Regions from separate parts of the Clavibacter davisi genome, predicted to be linked through region 2. Evidence: predicted binding sites of a transcription regulator. Region 2 holds the regulator's gene; the other holds the start of a gene.
The links. Region 2 encodes HspR, which represses chaperone genes until heat shock. Its sites were predicted from a motif close to AAGTTGAGTCNNNNNGACTCAACTT; they were not measured.
Positions count from the first base shown of each region.

Region 1: the regulator HspR is predicted to act here: its motif matches at 4,237-4,261, upstream of ACU4ZT_RS10965 (Hsp20/alpha crystallin family protein).

Region 1 covers NZ_CP199882.1:2,317,326-2,323,575, reverse strand. Annotated here, with positions in the region: gene ACU4ZT_RS10975 (lysine N(6)-hydroxylase/L-ornithine N(5)-oxygenase family protein) at 1-1,095, shown strand, start outside; gene ACU4ZT_RS10970 (GNAT family N-acetyltransferase) at 1,092-3,635, shown strand; gene ACU4ZT_RS10965 (Hsp20/alpha crystallin family protein) at 3,741-4,199, opposite strand; gene ACU4ZT_RS10960 (hypothetical protein) at 4,335-4,685, opposite strand; gene ACU4ZT_RS10955 (SDR family oxidoreductase) at 4,845-5,537, shown strand; gene ACU4ZT_RS10950 (MarR family winged helix-turn-helix transcriptional regulator) at 5,624-6,241, shown strand; gene ACU4ZT_RS10945 (NmrA family NAD(P)-binding protein) at 6,238-6,250, shown strand, end outside.
Region 2 covers NZ_CP199882.1:78,718-84,967, reverse strand. Annotated here, with positions in the region: gene ACU4ZT_RS00400 (alpha/beta hydrolase) at 1-570, shown strand, start outside; gene ACU4ZT_RS00395 (heme utilization protein) at 764-1,492, shown strand; gene ACU4ZT_RS00390 (BLUF domain-containing protein) at 1,594-2,013, shown strand; gene ACU4ZT_RS00385 (helix-turn-helix domain-containing protein) at 1,989-2,201, shown strand; gene ACU4ZT_RS00380 (DUF1905 domain-containing protein) at 2,225-2,665, opposite strand; gene ACU4ZT_RS00375 (class I SAM-dependent methyltransferase) at 2,708-3,937, opposite strand; gene ACU4ZT_RS00370 (heat shock protein transcriptional repressor HspR) at 3,934-4,389, opposite strand; gene ACU4ZT_RS00365 (DnaJ C-terminal domain-containing protein) at 4,409-5,422, opposite strand; gene ACU4ZT_RS00360 (nucleotide exchange factor GrpE) at 5,540-6,208, opposite strand; gene dnaK (molecular chaperone DnaK) at 6,205-6,250, opposite strand, start outside.

The sequences.
Region 1 (6,250 bases), 1.1 Mb from region 2:
GAGGACTTCTTCGTGCTCCGCAGCGAGTACGTCGCGTACTGCCGGTGGGCGGCGGAGCGCGCGCGGGGGATCGAGCTCGATCGCGACGTGCGGGCGATCCGCTACGACGAGGCCGCGGGCGCGTACGTCGTCGAGTCGGTCGACTCCGCGGGCGGCGCGCACGTGCACCGCGGACGGAACCTCGTGGTCGGTGTGGGCACCCCGCCGTGGCTGCCCGAGGCCGTGCGCGACCTCCCGGGCGTCGTGCACAGCTCCGGCTACCTCGGCGCCAAGGACGCGCTGCAGGAGCGGGATGCGATCACGGTCGTCGGCAGCGGGCAGAGCGCCGCCGAGATCTACCGCGACCTCCTCGAGGACGTGGACTCCCGCGGGTACCGGATCGACTGGATCACGCGCTCGCCCCGGTTCTTCCCGCTCGAGTACACGCGGCTCACGCTCGAGATGACGAGCCCGGAGTACAGCGACCACTTCTTCGGCCTGCCCGCGGAGGCCCGCGACGTGCTCCTGCGCGAGCAGCGGAACCTCTACAAGGGGATCGACTCCGAGCTCATCGACGACGTCTTCCACACGCTCTACCGGAAGCGGCTCGCCTTCGACGCGCTGCGGGCGGAGGGGCGGCTGGCGCACGGCGGCGACGCAGGATCCGGCGTGCCGACGCGGCTGCTCACCAACGCGGAGGTCGTCTCGTCCCGGGCGACGCCGGACGGCGGCGCGGTCCTCGGGCTCCGGCATGCGGAGACGGGCGCCGAGCGCGAGTGGCCGACGGGCGCGGTGATCATGGCGAGCGGGTACGACGCACAGGCCCCGCGGATCCTCGACGGGCTCGGCGACCGCGTGCACCGTGACGCGCGCGGCCGGCTCGACGTGGCACGCGAGCACACGGTCGACGACGCCGGCACGCTCTTCGTGCAGAACGCGGAGGTGCACACGCACGGCTTCGTGGCGCCCGACCTCGGGATGACGGCGCACCGCAACTCGCGGATCCTGCGCGCCATCACGGGCCGCGAGACGTACGCGGTGGAGGAGCGGATCGCGTTCCAGGAGTTCGGGCTGCCGGACGACGCGCCCACGGCCGGATCGGGGGTGCTCGCGTGAGCGCGCCCGCGCCCGCGCCCGCCTCGACCGCCGCACCCGACGCGGACGCCGCGGCCGGAGCGGACCTCGGGGCCGAGCCCCGCAACGGGCTCGACATGCGCCCGCTCGATCCCGACGGCGACGCCGCCCTCGTGCACGCCTGGGTCACCGCACCGCGCGCCCGCTTCTGGCAGATGGAGCACGCGACCCTCGACGACGTGCGGGCCGAGTACCGGTCCATCGCGGCGGATCCGCGGCGCGAGGCCTGGATCGGCCTCCACGACGGCGTCCCCGCGTTCCTCGTGGAGGCGTACGACCCGGCCGACGACCCCATCGGCGCGCACCTGGATCCGCTCCCCGGCGACCGCGGGATGCACCTGCTCGTCGCCCCGCCGGCCGGCGACCCGCTGCCCGGGTTCACGACCGCGGTCATGCGGCACGTCGTCGCGCACCTGCTCCGGGACCCGGCCGTGGAGCGCCTCGTCGTCGAGCCCGACGTCCGGAACACCCGGATCCAGCGCCTCAACGAGCTCGTCGGCTTCCGGCCGCTCCGGGTCGTCGACCTCGGCGCCAAGCACGCGCTCCTCAGCGTCGCCACGCGCGACGACGCCCTCCCGCACGCCACCCCCACGGACGGACACGCCATGACCCTCACCCACGACCGCTCCCTCGACACCCACCCCGAGTCCCGGCCGGCTGCCGCGTCGAGGACCTCCGAGCCGGATCCGCGCGTCCACCCCGCCGCGCACCTCCGTCCCGACGCCTGGGCCGCCGCCACGCGCCACCTCGTGCGCAAGGCGCTCGCCGAGTTCGCCCACGAGCTGCTCGTCGAGCCCGAGCGCGTGGATCCGGAGCGGGCACCCGGCGCACCCCGCACGCCGCACGACCCGCGCGCCTGGGCCGACTACCGCGTCGCGAGCGCCGACGGCCGCAGCGCGTACGCGTACCGGGCCAGGATCCTCGAGCTCGACCACTGGGACGTCGACGAGGCGAGCATCCGCCGCACGGTCGACGGCGAGCCCGCGGCCCTCGACGCCATCGACCTGGTGCTCGACCTCCGCGACCGCCTCGGCATCACCGACGAGGTGCTGCCGGTCTACCTCGACGAGATCCAGAGCACGCTCTCGGCCGCCGCGTTCTCGAGACTCCGCGACGTGCCCGACGCCCGCGGCCTCCTCACCGCGTCCTACGCCGAGGTCGAGTCGACGATGGACGAGGGCCACCCCTGCTTCGTCGCGACCAACGGCCGCATCGGCTTCGACCTCGACGACCACGACCGGTACGCGCCCGAGGCGGGGGAGGACGTGCGGATCCTCTGGCTCGCCGTGCACGAGCGCCTCGCGCACTTCGCCTCGGTCGACGGCCTCGACCGGGAGGCGTTCCTCGACGCGGAGCTCGGCCCGGTCGTCCGCGGGCGGTTCCGCGCGCGGATGGCGGACCACGGCATCGACCCGGCGGAGCGCGTCCTCGTGCCCGTGCACCCCTGGCAGTGGGAGAACGTCGTCACGGTCACCTTCGCCGGCCTGATCGCGACGCGCGACATCGTGCTCCTCGGCACGGGCGACGACGAGTACGGCGCCCAGCAGTCGATCCGCACGTGGGCGAACCGCACGACCCCGGAACGCTGCTACGTGAAGACGTCGCTGTCGATCCTCAACATGGGGTTCACGCGCGGGCTGTCGCCGGCCTACATGGCGGTCACCCCGGCGATCAACGACTGGGTGCACGCGCTCGTGACGGGCGACGACGAGTTCGCGCGCCTCGGCTTCGGGATCCTCCGCGAGGTCGCGTCCGTCGGCGTGCGCGACGCCCGGGTCGACTCGGCGCTGCCGCCCGGGCACTCCCACGGCAAGATGCTGTCGGCGCTCTGGCGCGAGTCGCCCGTCCCGGGTCTCGCCGAGGGCGAGCGGCTGATGAGCATGACGAGCCTGCTGCACGTGGACGCGGAAGGGTCGAGCGTGCTGGACGCGCTCATCGACGCGTCCGGGATCGGCGCCGCGGCGTGGATCCGCCGCTGGCTCGACGCCTACCTCGTGCCGCTCGCGCACGCGCTGATCGCGCACGACCTCGCGTTCATGCCGCACGGCGAGAACGTGATCCTCGTGCTCCGCGACCACGTCGTCGTCCGCGTGCTGATGAAGGACATCGCCGAGGAGGTCGCCCTCTTCGACATGGAGCGCGAGCTCCCGGAGGACGTGCGGCGGATCCGCATGGAGATCCCCGAGGACGAGCGCACCCTCACGGTCTTCACCGACGTGATGGACGGGTTCCTGCGGTTCGCGGCCGCGCTCGTCGAGGACCGCGACGACCTCGGCCCCGACGGCCTGTGGCGCGTCGCGGCGGAGGCGCTCGCCGACCACGAGCGTGCGCACCCGGAGCTCGCGGAGCGCTTCTCCCGGTTCGACCTGTTCACGCCGTCGTTCGACCGCTCGTGCCTCAACCGGCTGCAGCTGCGCGACAACCGGCGGATGGTGGACCTCCAGGCGCCGGTGATGCAGATCCACGGCTCGCTGCGCAATCCGCTCGCGATCCACGCGGGGCTGCGGCCGCGGATCGGCTGACGCGTCGGGCCGGCCGGGCACGCGCCCGGACGCGAGAGGAGCCGCCGCCCGCGGGTGCGGACGACGGCTCCTCGTCGTGTGCGGCGCCTCACGCGCCCGGGCGGATCAGCTCGCGGCGTGCGCGCCCTGCTCCACCGTCAGCGTGCGGCCCTCCTGGCCCTGCGGCTCGTCGGACGTGACCGCGATCTTGCGCGGCTTCGCCCGCTCGCTCACCGGGATGGTGACGCTGAGCACGCCGTTGGCGTAGTGCGCCGAGATGCGCTCGGTGTCGATGCCCTGGCCGAGCGTGAGCTGGCGGAGGAACGTGCCGGCCACGCGCTCGCGCGTCAGCCAGCGGACGTTCTGGTCGCCGGCGAGAGTTCGCTCAGCGCGGATGGTCAGCAGCTGGCCGTCCACGTCGATGTCGACCGAGCCCGGGTCGATGCCCGGGAGGTCGGCGGCCAGCACGTAGGTGTCGCCCTCGCGGTGCAGGTCGATGGGCATCGGCCGGTTCGCCTGGCGGGTCTCGGCCAGCGCGCCCATCGCGCGGTCCAACTCGCGGAACGGATCGAAGGTCATGTTCATGCTCGACTCCTCTGATGATCTGCGGTGATGATCTCCGGGGTTGAGCCCCCTCGGCTCAACTGCGTTCAGATTAGCACTCGGGGTGGGGGAGTGCCAAGGCGTTCGCCGAGGGCGAATACCGCTCTCATCACCGGTTCAGGCGCGTCGGCGCAGGTCGCGCTCCATGCGGCCGATGAGCGTCCAGACCGCACGCGAGAGGTCCGGGTGCTCGAGCGCGATGGCGCGCAGCAGCCCGTACTCGAAGCGCGCGACCACGCCCGGCTCGGCCGACGGGTGCCGCACGCGGGCGAGCTCCTCGGCCATCCCGTCGGCCTCGAGCGCGTCCTGGCGGAGGGTCGCGACCACGTGCTCGTCCACGGTCGGCAGCTGCGGGATGACCTCCCAGGGGTCGTCGCCGTTCCGGCAGCGGTGCTCGATCACGGCGTCCAGCTCGTCGCGGGCCTCCTGGCGCAGCACCTCGAGGCTGGCGGGGAAGCGGGCGTGCACGGGCGGATCCTCTCGGGCGGCGGGCCGCCGGGCGGCGGGCCTCTTCACGCTACGTCATGGTGCGGAGCGCTCCCGACCCGTCGCGTTCCGCGGCCAGCCGCGGCCGTCGCGGGCCCGGCGCCCGTCGGTAGCCTGGAGGACCGCGACCCAGGAGGATCCATGACCGACCACGCCCGCCCCGTCGCCCTCGTCACGGGAGCCACCCGCGGCATCGGCCGCGCCGTCGCGGAGGACCTCGCCCGCACCCACCGCGTGATCGTGCACGGCCGCGACCGCGCCGCCGTCGACGCGCTCGCCGCCTCCCTGCCCGACGCGGTCGGCTGGCCGGCCGACCTCGCCGCGGGCGGCCTCGCCGGCCTCGTGCCGGCCCTCGACCGCCTCGACGTGCTCGTGCACTCCGCCGGCGTGATCGGCGGCGACGCCGTGGCCGAGACGCCCGTCGACGAGTGGCGCCGCGTCTTCGAGGTCAACGTCTTCGCCGTCGCGGAGGTGACGCGCGTGCTGCTGCCCGCGCTCCGGGCGGCCCGCGGGCAGGTCGTGCTCGTCAACTCCGGATCCGGCTTCACGGCCAACCCCACGGGCGGCGTGTACGCGGGATCCAAGTTCGCCCTCCGCGCGCTCGGCGACGCCCTGCGCGAGGAGGAGCGACCGCACGGCGTGCGCGTCTCGAGCGTGCACCCCGGACGCGTCGCCACCGACATGCAACGTGAGCTCCGCGCCAAGGAGGGCGGGGAGTACGACGAGACGCGGTACCTCGAGCCCGCGTCGGTCGCGCGCGCCGTGCGCCTCGTGGTCGACCAGACGCGCGACGGCACGCTCGAGTCGGTGTCGCTGCGGCCGTTCGGCGGCTGAGCCGGGGGCGGTGCTGCGCGCCGGCCATCCATCGCGCGCGAAGATCGTATTTGCAAAAGACGATCTTCTGGGGGTACGTTCTCCCCATGACCTCCTCCTCCTCCGCGACCCGCGACCGCGCCGACCACGACCCCGACGTGGACGCGTCCGGCATCGACTGGGGCTCCGGCGGCATCGAGACGCAGTTCGGCTGGTCCATCCAGGCCGTCTACCAGGGCTTCGTGCGCACGGCGCAGACCGCCGTCGCGGACGTGCCGGGCGGCCCGCGCGGGTACCAGGTGCTCGTCGCGATCACCACGGAGGAGCCGTCGTCGCAGCTCGCGCTCGCGCAGCGCCTCGGCATCGACAAGACTCAGATGACGTACGTGATCGACGCGCTCGCCGCGGGCGGGCACGTCGAGCGGCAGCCGCACCCGCGCGACCGGCGGGTCCGCCAGGTCGTCGCGACGGACGCCGGACGCGCCCTGCTGGCGACGGCCCGCATCGCGCTCGGCGAGGTCGAGGACGGCCTGATGCGCGACCTCGCCCCGGCCGAGCGCACGGCCTTCCGGCGTCTCCTCGCCCGCGTAGCCGTCGGCATCGGCGAGGCCGCGGGCCCCGCCGCCGAGCAGTCGGACGTGGCGCGCCTCGAGCAGCCCGTCGCGGCCCCCCATCGTTCGCGCCGACCGGCGCGCCGCACCCCCCGAGACGGAGAACACTCGTGACCACCTCTT
Region 2 (6,250 bases):
CCCGACGCGCTCCGGCCGCCCGCCCCCGTCTTCCATCCCGGCTTCCCCCTCCCGGTCGCCGACTACCGCGCGCTCCGCGACCTCCTCGCCGCCGACGCGACCCTCCCGTCCGAGCTCGTGGTCGCGCACTCGCGCGGCGCCCTCACGGCGCTCGGCGGGCCGACGAGCACGCGCGAGCGCCTCGTGCTGCTGGCGCCGAGCGTGCCGCGGCGGCGCCCCGCGGAACCCCTCCTGCGGGCGGCCTCGCGGGCGACGGCCCGGATCCCCGTGGTCCGCGGCGTCGTCTCCCACGCCCTCCGGCGCGCGGCCTTCCGCCGTAACGGGCTCCGCGCGCCGACGGGAGCGCCGCTGGACCTCGACGCCGTCGCCGACCGTCTCCGCCGCGCACCCGCGCCCGCCCGCGGGCCGAGGTCGATCGTCGTGGTCGTCGCGCGGGCGGACCGCCGATACGACGACCAGCTCCGTCTGGCACGGCATCTCGGCGCGCGCGTCGTCCACGCGCCCGGAGGCCACCTCTTCCCGCTCACGCACCCCGCGGCCACGGCTGCGCTCATCGCCGCTGCCGTCTGACCGCGACCGTCCGAGATCCGGGGTCCGCCTCCGCGGCGCTGGGACCGCGTCACGGCCGGCGTCAGCCGGCCGCCGCACCCGCCGTCCATCCCCCGTTCACCTCGCGGACTTCCCCGCCGACCGCGGATGTGGCACCGTGTCCGTCGCGGTGGGAACGTTCCCATCGCCCGGACCGCACTGCAGGAGGATCCGCATGGACCACGACGACCCGAACGCCTTCGACATCGCCGAACCCGACGTCGCCCCCGCCGCGGCCGGCCGCGTCGACATGCGCCCGTCGCTGCTCCCCCGCGACGACAGCGACCCCTACCGCTACGGGATCTTCCTGCGCCCCGACCCGCGCACCTGCCGCGCCGTCACCGCGGTCACCGACCAGCTCCGCGCGCAGTACGGCCTCGTCTCCGCGGGCGCCTTCCCGCCGCACGCCACCCTCATCGGCAGCCAGCCGTTCGGGCACGGCGAGGCCCGGGTGATCGAGGCCGTCACCGAGCTCCTCGCCGACCGTCCCGCGTTCCCGGTGCACAACGCCGGCGTCCGCGAGCAGGGGTTCGGCTTCGTCTACGACGTCGACGAGCGGCCCGACGGCTCGCAGAACGCCGAGCTCCTGGCCCTCGCGGCCGACATCGACCGCGTCGTCGCCCCGTTCCGCCGACCGATGAACTCGCCCGAGCAGCACACCTTCGACCCCGCGCGCTTCCGCGCCCACCTCTCGCTCGCCTCGCACGACCTCTGCGTGCGCCCGGATCTGCACGACGAGGTCGGCGACTTCATCCGCGGGCTCGAGCAGCCCGTGCCCGAGGGCTTCCTGGGCGACACGGTGATCATGTACCGCACGGCGAGCCCCGACTGGTCGGGCCGCTGGTGGACGACGCTCACCTGGGAGCACGTGCGCACCTGGACCCTCGGCGGCACGGCGCGCTGATCCGGCGCCCTCCGCTGTCCCCGCGGCGCACCGCGGAGGCGCCGGTGCCCCCGATCGGCCTCGCGACGCGCGAGGATGGACGGGAGGCACGAGGGGGATCCATGCGCACGACCGTCTACACCAGCACCGCCACGCGGGACCTGACCGACGACGACCTGGCGGAGCTCCTGCGCCAGTGCGTCCGCAACAACGAGCGGTCCGGGCTCACCGGCATGCTCCTGCACCGGGACGGCCGCTTCATGCAGGTGCTCGAGGGGCCCGACGACGCGGTGCGGGACGTGTTCTCCGTCATCGCCGCCGACACCCGGCACTCCGAGGTCCGCCTGCTGCTCGACGAGCCCATCGCCGAGCGGGCCTTCCCGGCCTGGAAGATGGCGTTCCGCACGGTCGACGACGCGATGGTCGCCCGCCTCGAGGGCTACGACGACTTCCTCGACCGCCCGGCGGAGGCGGCCGCCCGCCCCGACGCGCCGTCGCGGGCCCGCTGGCTCCTGGAGTGGTTCCGCTCGCACCCGGTCTGATCCTGCTCGCCGCGTGCGGCATGACGCTCACGCGGCTCAACGCGATCCTCGGAGTCAGCCAGGCGAACCTGTCGGTTCTGAAGGACGACCGGGCGCGGGCGGTGCGCTACTCCACGATCGTGGCGGTGTGCCGCGCGCTCGAGTGCGAGATCGGCGAGCTGCTGGTGCTGGATCCGCCGTCGTCGTGATGCGCGCAGCGGCGGCAGGTGCGTCAGCCGTGCAGCGCCGCCAGCGCCTTCTGCACCCGGCGGGCGCGGGTCTCCTCCGTCTTCGCCTCGCCGATCGGATCCACGAGCGCCCGCTGCCGGCTCGACGACAGGGCGGCGAACGCCTCGGCCAGGGCGGGCTCCGCGGCGAGGGCGGCGGCGACCTCCTCGGGGAGCACGGCCTCGCGCGGCACGGCGTCGAGCTCGATCGTGACCTCGACCTCGTCGTCGGCGGCGATCCCCGAGGCGGCGCGATGCGCGGCGCTCAGCGGCAGCAGGTGCTGCCCGCCCATGGTGCCGACGGTCGTGCGGTAGGAGTACCCCGCGACGGTCACGACCACGGCCGGCCGCTTCCCGGCGCCCAGCTCCTCGAGCGCCTCGGGCGGCACGGGCAGCCCCGTCGCGTTCACGCGGGCCTGCAGGACGCGTGTGCGGAAGGTGGGCATGGCGGTTCCTCGGTGAGCGGGCGGCGCGGCGCGGCTCGCCGGCTATGGCCCCGAGGATAGGACCTGAGGATCCGCCCGCGTCGAGACGGCGACCGTGAACTTCGCGTTCCGTCCCGCCTCGCGGGTCGGCCCGACGAGCCGCGTGAGCTGCGGCCGGTAGCCGAGCGGGCTGTTGTAGACGGTCCAGAGCTCGCCGCCCGGGCGCAGCATGCGGGCGGCGGACCGGAAGAGGCGCTCGGCGAGGCCGGCGTGCACGGTCGCGCCCGTGTGGAACGGCGGGTTGAGGAGCACGAGGTCGGCGGATCCGTCGGGCACGGTCGATCCCGCGTCGTCGCGCACCACGGTCACCCGCTCCCCCAGCCCGTTCGCGGCGACGGTGGCGCGGGCCGACGCGACGGCGGCCCACGACTGGTCCGTCGCGATCACGCGCAGGTCCGGCCGGGCGAGCGCGACCGCCGAAGCGAGGACGCCGGTGCCGCAGCCGAGGTCGACCGCGGTGCGCGCGTCGGGCAGGAGGTCCGGCAGGAAGGACAGGAGGAAGCGCGTGCCGATGTCGATGCGCGCACCCGCGAAGGCGGCGCCGTGCGCGCGCACCTCGAGGCCGAGGTCGGGGTGCGACTCGCGGCGCGGGAAGGCGTCGGCCGCGGCGTCGCGCATCGGGCCGCGCGCCACGAGCACGCGCGACTTCTGCCGGGCGAGCGTCGCGTGCACGTCGCCGAAGCGCCGGCGGAGCACGTCGGTCATCGCGAGCGCCATGTGCTTGATCCGCCCGCCCGCGAGCACGGTGACGTCGTCCGCCGCCGTGCGCACGACCGCACCGGCCCACTCGTCGAGCGCGTCGAGGCTGCGCGGCAGGCGGGCGACGACGACCCGTGCGCCGGCCGCGAGGGCGTCGTCGAGCCCGTGGTGCGCGAACGCGGCCGTCTCGCCGAGGTCGCGGGCGTTGAGGTCGAGCGCCGTCTCGGAGACGAGGGCGTCCTGGTGCACGCGGATCCGCATCGGATCCGCCGCCCCGGCCCGCCGGAGCGCCGCGGCGGCCCCGAGCGCCAGGGCGCCGTACTGGTCGCCGATCACCACGACCTCGTCGGCCGCGAGGGGCCGACCGGCCGCGGCCGCGTCGGCGAGGAGCGCCAGCAGCTCGTCGAGGAGCAGGCGATCCGCGGCGTCGGCCGCGAAGAGGTTCTCGGCCTCGACGTCGGGCCGGCGCCGGAGCGCGCCCAGGTCGAGGAGGTCGTCGGCGGCGGTCGCCGCCGATCCCGTGGCGTCGGTCACCGCGCGTCGCGCCCGCCGGCGTCCCGGTCGTCGCCGGGGCGGGCCAGCGCCGCGCGGTACAGCACGACCTCGGTCTGCCGCGAGGGGCGCACGCCCGCGCGCAGCGACACCACGTCGCCGTCGCCGCGGGCCGCGAACACGCGGCGGCCGGGCCGGGAGAGCAGCTCGTCCGCGAGCGCGGACTCGAGCTGGCGCACGCGGCCGCGGAGCTCGGACACCTGGTTCTCCAGCTCGAGGATCCGGGCGATCCCCTCCAGGCTCACGCCCTCCGCGCCCAGCCGGGCGACCTCCCGCAGCTGCACGATGTCGCGCATCGAGTAGCGGCGGCTTCTCCCGGCCGTGCGGGTGGGCGACACGAGCCCGAGGCGGTCGTACTGCCGGAGCGTCTGCGGGTGCATGCCCGAGAGCTCCGCGGCCACGGAGATCACGAAGACGGGGGCGTCCTCGTCCATCGCGTCGCGGGGATCCACGTCAGCTCCTGGCCCGCTCGATGAGGTCGGCGCGCGGGTCCTCGACGGGACCCGAGCTGGCGAACGCGTCGAGCGCCACGCGCTGCGCGTCGGTGAGGCGCGACGGCACCGCGACCTCGATGCGCGCGAGCAGGTCGCCCGTGCCCTTCGCGGTCGTGACGCCGCGGCCCTTGACCCGCAGCACCTTGCCGCTGGACGTGCCGGGCGTGACCTTGAGCCGCACCGGGTCGCCCCCGAGCGTCGGCACCTCGATGGTCGCGCCGAGCGCGGCCTCGGGGAACGTCACGGGCACGTTGACCCGCAGGTTCAGCCCGTCGCGCTCGAACACGGGGTGCGGTCGCACGTGGACCGTGAGGATGATGTCGCCCGCCGCGCCGCCGTCGCCCGACGGCTCGCCCTTGCCGGCGAGCCGGATCTTCTGCCCGTCGGTGACCCCGGCCGGCACGCGCACCGTGAGGGGGCGGCCGTCGGAGTCCTGCAGGCGCACGACGTCGCCCTGCACGGCGGTGAGGAAGTCGATCGTGGTGGACGCCGTCACGTCGCGGCCCTTGGTGGGTGCGCCGTAGCCGCGGTAGCCGCCGGTCGACTGGCCGAAGCCGCCGTTGCCGAACATGCCGCCGAGGATGTCCTCGAACCCGCCCTGGCTGTACTGCGGCTGGCCGGATCCGAACCCGGCCGCACGACGCCCGCGGCCGCCGGCCTGCTGGCCGAACATGCCGCCGAACACGTCCTCGAAGCCGCCGCCCTGCGCACCGGCGCCGGGCGCGCTGAAGCGAGCGCCGGATCCCATCGCGCGCATCTGGTCGTACTCGCGGCGCTGCTCCTTGTCGGACAGCACGGCGTTGGCCTCGCTGATCTCCTTGAAGCGCGCCTCGGCCGACGGATCCGGGTTGCTGTCCGGGTGGTACTGCCGCGCGAGCTTGCGGTAGGCCTTCTTCAGGTCGGCCTCCGAGACGTCCTTGGACACTCCGAGGACCTTGTAGAAGTCCTTGTCGAACCAGTCCTGGCTGGCCATCAGACGCCTCCCTTCTTCTTCTCGTGGTGGGGGCCGCACGACCCGGTCCGGGCGCCCGCGCGTGCGGACGCCCGGACCGGGGTGGGTGCAGCCGGATCGATGCTGCGGTTGATGGCGCTACTCCGGCTTGTCGACGACGACCTTCGCGGCCCGCAGCAGCGTCTCGCCGATGTAGTAGCCACTCTCGACGACGTCCGCCACGGTGTCCACCTGGACCTCGGGGTTCGGCTTCTGGAAGATCGCCTCGTGCACCTGCGGGTCGAAGGCGTCGCCCACGGCGCCGACCTTCACCAGCCCGATGCGCTCCACGTTCGTCCGCAGCTTGGCGACGATCGCGGTGAGCGGTCCGCCCTCCGCGAGGTCGCCGTGCTTCTCGGCGCGGTCGAGGTCGTCGAGCACCGGGAGGATGCCCTTCACCACGTCGCCGACCGCGCGCTGGCGCTCGATCTCGCGGTTCGCCTCGGTGCGCTTGCGGTAGTTGGCGTACTCGGCGGTGACGCGCTTCAGGTCCGCGAGGTGCTCGGAGTCGCCCTCGACGGGCTCGTTCCGGGTCTGCTCGATGAGGTCCTGGAGCTCCTCGTCCATGGCGTCGGTCGTCTCGACGTCGGGGCCCTCGGCCTCGACGAACGCGCCGTCCACGCCGGGGACGGAGGCCGCGTCGGCCGCCTGATCCGCCGTGGCGTCAGGCCCGGCCGGGGCCGCGGGGGCCGACTGCTCGGCCCCCTCGTCCTCGGGCGTGGCGTCCTCGGGCACGCGACCCTCGCCGTTCGCGGTGTCCTCGGTCATCGGTCGGTCTTCTTGTCCTGCTCGTCCTCGTCCACGACCTCG